2 regions of the Lysinibacillus sp. VIII_CA genome follow, and region 2 is predicted to be linked to the other one. Evidence: riboswitches for the same ligand, from Rfam matches in the RefSeq annotation. Region 2 holds a riboswitch; the other holds the start of a gene.

Region 1 (3,427 bases), on a different contig from region 2:
GCTATACCTTACTAGAAGCGTTGTTTCAATTAATTGTGTTTGCGCTTATTTCTCATCTTTTTGTCCTAATTATGCTGTGGTATGCTGAAATGACCTCAACTATGCAATCGGATGAACAGGCGAAATGGGAGCTGTTTGTGTATGATTTCAATAAAGGTCTAAAGGATATTTTAGCGTTCTCCGTACGAGAGGATCAAAAAAGAATATCTTTTCAGACTAGTGAAACAGTCCACTATATTGATTGCTATCGTACTATTATTCGTGAACAAGTAAATGGAGGACATGTTCCCATGCTAAATGGCATTCATAAATGTCACTTTACCTATAGCGAAAATAGGCTGACTGTGTCGGTGGAAATGCCTAGTGGTATGAAAAAGGAGCGAACCTTCTATGTGCCAATTATTGAAAAATGACAGAGGGGCTATATTTTTAATCGCAATTGCATTATTATTTCTTGTAACTACTTTTCTTCTTGCGTATTGTATGTCATATGAAATGCAATTTCGAACTTATGACGGGCTCGAAAAATTGAATGTTAAAGCTACGATAAATTTATTGGGACAAATTTTGTCAGACAGTGTAGAATCGTAGTTATAAGAAGGTGATTCGAATTGCGAAAAATATATTTGGTTGGTTTTATGGGCAGTGGAAAAAGTGCTTTAGGAAGACGTTTAAGCTTTTTATTAAAGATGCCATATTATGATATGGATCATGAAATAGTGAGACAGCAAGGAATGTCCATCCCGCAGATATTTGAAAAGTACGGAGAGGCCCATTTCCGAAAAATAGAAACAGAATTTTTGAAAAGTTTCCGTGACGAGGCTTGTATTATTTCTACGGGCGGTGGAGTTGCGATCAATGCTGAAAATCGAAAAATTATGAGGCGTAGTGGCTTAGTATTTTTTTTAGATGCTTCGTTTGAGGATATTTATAAACGAGTTCAGCATGATCCCAATAGACCAATCGTACAAAGTTCGACTAAAGAGGAGCTAGAAAATCTGTATCATTACAGGAGAAAGTTTTATCGTGATGCAGGGCATATTCAGGTCTTGACAGAGGGCAGAACCATTCGTCAAATTTTAGAGTATTTAGTGTTTCAAGTAAAAAGGCTTAAAAACGAACGATAAATAATTAACAACCGTTTAATGTTCGTCTTTTATTATCTTTTAAAAAATGATTGCCTTTTCAATGCATTTAATGTTAGGATATAGACAAATAAGTAACTAAATGTTCATTGAATACTAAATAGTACCAAGATGTATCTTGGGCGGATGATTGTACGGGGAGAGAGCGTGGTTAGACGCCACCGAAGGAGCAAGTAGCAATGGCTATGAATCTCTCAGGTAAAAGGACTCGTATAAGACGCAACTCTGGAGAGAGCTGTAGTATAACAATAGCAGCCACCAAAGGGGAAAGCCGACTAATTGGCAGTATCAACCATGCGAGTTAGTCTGGTGTAACTTTCAGGTGCAAGGACAGAGAATCCCGAAAAGGGGTTCGTCTGTCTTTTTTTATGTCTATAGGTACTCTGTAAAAGCTTTACATTGCCGAGCCATGACTGTACCAATACAAAAAGCAGACGAACTACTACCAGTAAAAATGTAACTAACAATAAGGGGGCAAAAAAGAATGACGAATGAATTAAAACGTACACCTCTATTTGAAGAATACGCGAAATACGGTGCTAAGACGGTTGACTTCGGTGGATGGGAATTACCAGTTCAATTCTCTTCTATTAAAGATGAACATGATGCAGTACGTAATCGTGCGGGATTATTTGATGTATCCCATATGGGTGAAATTTTAGTAACAGGTCCCGATGCATTAAATTTTTTACAAAATCTTTTATCCAATGATGTTTCAAAAATAGCTACTGGCCAAGCACAATACACAGCTATGTGCTATGAGAACGGCGGTGTAGTCGATGATTTACTAACGTATAAGTTAGCTGATGACCACTATTTATTGTGTGTGAATGCAGCTAATATCGAAAAAGATTACGATTGGATGCTGGAAAACCAACATCAATATGATGTGACAATTGACAATCAATCAGATGCCTATGCACAAATTGCCCTACAAGGACCTTTAGCAGAGGAAGTTCTTCAATCCTTAACTTCAACTGATGTTAGTGCTATTAAATTTTTCCGATTCCAAGAGAATGTAGAAGTCGCAGGACATAAAGTACTAGTTTCACGTAGTGGATACACAGGAGAAGATGGCTTCGAATTATATGGAGCACCCGAAGACATTAAAGCATTATGGGGTAAAATTTTAGATGCTGGTCAAGACAAAGGTGTTGTCCCTGCAGGTCTAGGCTGTCGAGATACACTACGTTTTGAAGCGGGTCTGCCACTTTACGGTCAAGAATTATCAGCAACCATCTCTCCTCTTGAAGCAGGTATCGGCTTTGCTGTGAAATTAAATAAAGAAGATTTTATTGGTCATGATGCATTAGTAGCTCAGAAGGAAAATGGTCTTCCACGCAAACTAGTCGGCATTGAAATGATTGATAAAGGGATTCCACGCCATGGCTATAAGGTGTTTAAGGATGGTAAGGAAATTGGTGAAGTTACAACAGGAACACAGCTTCCTTCCTCAAAACGTAATGTTGGTCACGCGTTAATTGACAGTCAATTCGCAACAATCGGAAATGAAATGGAAATTGAAATCCGTGGAAAGCAACTAAAAGTAGTTACAGTTGAAACACCGTTTTATAAGCGTTCAAAATAATAGTTGAAAAGAGGGACCTACATTTATGAAACATCGTTATTTACCAATGACGGAGCAAGACCAAAAAGAAATGTTAGACGTAATCGGTGTATCCTCAGTTGATGAATTATTCGAGGATATTCCAGAGAAAGTACGTTTTAAAGGCCTTTATGACATCAAAGCAGCGAAATCGGAATCTGCTTTATTAAAAGAGTTAACAGCACTTGCTGCTAAAAATAAAGACACAAATGCGAATGTATCATTTTTAGGTGCTGGCGTTTATAACCACTATAAGCCAGTAATCGTGGATCATGTTATTTCTCGTTCAGAGTTCTATACAGCTTATACACCCTATCAACCTGAAATCTCACAAGGTGAGCTTCAAGCTATTTTTGAATTCCAAACAATGATTGCAGAGCTTACTGGTATGGATCTTGCCAACTCTTCTATGTATGATGGAGGTACAGCATTGGCTGAGGCAGGGATGTTGGCAGCAGGTCATACACGTCGTAAGAAAATTTTAGTATCTGAAACGGTACACCCAGAATATCGTGATGTTGTGGCTACATATGCCTACGGTCAATCTATTGAAATCGTAACAATTCCACATAAAGATGGTGTGACAGATATTGCAGCTTTAAAAGAGCTGATTGATGACAACACAGCAGCAGTTATTGCTCAATATCCAAACTTCTTTGGCCAAGTTGAGGATATT
Region 2 (3,427 bases):
AAAAGACCCGAATCAATTAGCTATAGCTATTATCGGAACTGAAGGGCACGAAATGAAAGCCGGGGATACGACTGAACTATTTACGCTTCAGAGTGTTTCTAAAGTAATCACCTTTATATTGGCCTGTATGGACAGAGGATTGCCATATGTATTAGAAAGGGTAGATGTTGAGCCGACAGGGGATACATTCAACTCCATTATTCGTTTAGAAAGTCATCAACCAGGAAAGCCCTTTAATCCAATGATTAATGCTGGGGCGATTACTGTTTCCTCTATGATGATGGGAAATTCACCACAAGAGAAAATTGACAAAATCCTGCATTTTTTAGAGCAAATCATAGGCAAACCTTTAAGTATTAATGAGGAAGTGTTTCAATCAGAGTGGCAAACAGCGAACCGTAATCGAGCACTAGCCTACTACCTCAAGGATTCTGGTTTCTTAGACTGCCCAGTAGAAGCGGCTCTTGAGGTTTACTTAAAGCAATGTGCGATTGAAGTCAATGTATCCGATTTAGCGATGATTGGTTTAGTTATTGCCAATGATGGCTATCATCCGCTATTAAAGAAAAAGTTATTTCCTAAACAAGTGGCGAAATTAGCAAAGGCTTTAATGGTGACATGCGGTATGTACAATGCTTCAGGAAAATTTGCAGCATTTATTGGACTTCCTGCTAAAAGTGGTGTCTCCGGTGCCATTCTTACAGCTGTGCCTGGCCATGCAGGACTAGATTCACCCTTTCCTGCTGGCTGCGGGATAGGTATTTATGGACCAGCCATTGATCCAATCGGGAATAGTGTCGCAGGTGTCCAATTACTGAAACATTTAGCGACAGAATGGGATATGACCATTTTTTAAAAAGTAGAAGATGACTTCAGAGCTTAGTCTGAAGTCATCTTTTTTTCATTTTATATAGAATAAATAAGGCAATAAACCAAATAGGTGTTAGTAGCAGAGCTGTACGTGTTGCCTCGGAAATAAACATCACAATTAATAGAAAAGTAAAAAACGCAAGCACTACATAGTTGATAAAAGGTGTCAGCGGTGCTTTAAAGCTTGAGGCCTCATGAAGGGCACGATTTTTCCGTTTATAGATAATGTGAGAAATGATGATAATACTCCACACCCATATGAAGCAAATCGCACTAATAGTCGTAACGATACTAAAGGCATTCTCTGGCATTAGCTTACTTAACAGCGCCCCCACAGAGACAACAATTGCGGAAATAACTAGCGCGTTACTGGGAACACTATTTTTATTGAGCTTAGCAAAAGCAGGTGATGCTTGTTTATTTTTACCAAGATTAAAGAGCATGCGACTTGTTGAAAATAAACCACTATTACCAGCAGATGCGGCTGAAGTAAGCACGACAAAATTAATAATACCTGCAGCAATTGGAATACCTGCTAACGTAAATACTTGGACAAATGGGCTGCTTGCGGCAGACATTTCATACCATGGGTTGATACATAGGATGACAAATAGTGCCCCTACATAAAAGAGTAAAATTCGAAACGGTATTTTATTAATAGCTGAAGGAATGTTTTTTTGTGGGTTTGCAGTCTCGGCTGCCGATACGCCTACTAATTCCACACCGACGAAAGCGAAAACGACCATCTGAAAGGCCATTAAAAAGCCATATACGCCATTTGGAAACAGGCCGCCGTGAACCCAAAGATTATCTACTGAAACTGTTCCAGAGCTTGTTTGAAAGCCTGTCACTAACATAATAAGCCCAAGGATAATGAGTGCCACAATGGTAATCACTTTAATGATTGCAAACCAAAATTCTAACTCCCCAAATAGTTTGACCGTCAATAAATTCAGTAGTAGCAATAATACTAAACAACCGATAGCGGGAACCCATTGGGGAATATTAAACCAATACTGTGTATAGACTCCTACAGCAATAATATCTGCCATCGCTGTCATGATCCAACAGAACCAGTATGTCCAGCCTGTTACATATCCTGCCCATGGTCCTATGTATTCGGAGGCAAAATCCGTAAATGATGTATATCCTGAATTCGATAATAATAGTTCGCCCAATGCACGCATAACAAAAAAGAGTGCCGTTCCGACAATTAAATAGGCAAGAATGATGGAAGGCCCTGCTAACGCAATGGCTTTCCCGGAGCCTAGAAATAAACCGGTTCCTATTGTTCCACCAATGGCAATAAGCTGCACATGACGATTTTTTAATTCACGTTTTAATTGTTGCTGTTCCACGTTAATCCCCCCAAAGATGCATAAAAAATGATGACTGGAAAAATAAAAAGAGACTAGTTGTGACACTAGTCTCGGAAAAACGTCAGAATAACAAATACCATTTGACCACGGATGCTTCATCAAATCATCTTAATCTTTGTGTGGCATCGCTTAAAAAAGCTGTTATTACTCCTCTGTCCTTTTGCCTGAGATAGTGAACCCTTCGGCGACGCAAATGCGCTCTCTCCAGAACTGCTCCTGCTATAGTTTGATCCATAGCATTCATAGCTAATTAATTTTTATACTTAATATTATTTTAAGATATTATATATCCTAGCAGTGCTATTCCAATTATTCAACTATAAATTTATATTATTTTCAGAAAAATAGAAGAATGCAGTGCATACATGAAAAATACTAACGAAAATTAGTATTTTTGGACATACAAAATTTCTCCTATTATGTGAAAATGAATAAATTTGAAAGGCTTCTGGGAAGAATGATGAAGACCTTCAAAGTAGGTTCAAATAAGGTGGGACGAGGAAGCGGATGGCATAGTATGAACAAGCACCATAAATAGACACTTAAAATTTTGCAATAGATATAATATAGTAGAAACTCTGAATTTTTTGTATAAAAAGAAGTCGTCTCCTAGTTCTTTGAGACGACTTTTTTAGGGAAATATTAATATTTTTTGGTTTTTATTTTACCTGTCCAAGTTTTGAAACCGCCTTGAAGTTGGTAAATTTGGTTGTACCCACGTTTTTTAAGAAATAGTGCAGCACGTGAGCTACGGCCTGTATTTTGACAGTATAAATATACTGGTAAATCTGGGCGAATTTCTTTATAACGTTGACGTAGTGTTGTGGAAGGAACGTTTCGTGCTCCAAGAATGTGACCAGCATCAAATTCTTTTTGTTCACGAACATCGATTAGCTGTGCTTTACGATAGCCTTCAATAAATTGTTCTTGTGTTAAGTTGGTTACAGCTTTTTTGAGTCGTAGTGCATTAATACCGATGTATGCAATTATGACTACTAAAACGACACCGATTGTGATAAGTATGTCCAAGATTTTCTTACCCCTTTCTATCTTCTTTATTATTATAAAAGATGCGCTAGCGATAGTCCAATGAGTTTGATAAAATTAACTAGATTGTGGCGAATTCGTCTATCTCGCTTCAAAAGCAACAACTTGAACGGTAACGTAATCTTCGTTAA

Evidence for each region. Region 2 has a riboswitch for glycine ahead of ACP3VS_RS05490 (amino acid permease). Riboswitches for the same ligand answer to the same signal wherever they lie in the genome.
Region 1: another riboswitch for glycine. It lies ahead of gcvT (glycine cleavage system aminomethyltransferase GcvT); the one in region 2 lies ahead of ACP3VS_RS05490 (amino acid permease).

Annotation. Positions count from the first base shown of each region.
Region 1 covers NZ_JBNFXM010000010.1:137,750-141,176, forward strand. The annotation lists gene comGF (competence type IV pilus minor pilin ComGF) at 1-413, shown strand, start outside; gene ACP3VS_RS15025 (shikimate kinase) at 612-1,127, shown strand; glycine riboswitch at 1,272-1,365, shown strand; gene gcvT (glycine cleavage system aminomethyltransferase GcvT) at 1,630-2,733, shown strand; gene gcvPA (aminomethyl-transferring glycine dehydrogenase subunit GcvPA) at 2,759-3,427, shown strand, end outside.
Region 2 covers NZ_JBNFXM010000003.1:19,290-22,716, forward strand. The annotation lists gene ACP3VS_RS05485 (glutaminase) at 1-856, shown strand, start outside; gene ACP3VS_RS05490 (amino acid permease) at 891-2,228, opposite strand; glycine riboswitch at 2,392-2,467, opposite strand; gene ACP3VS_RS05495 (rhodanese-like domain-containing protein) at 2,892-3,278, opposite strand.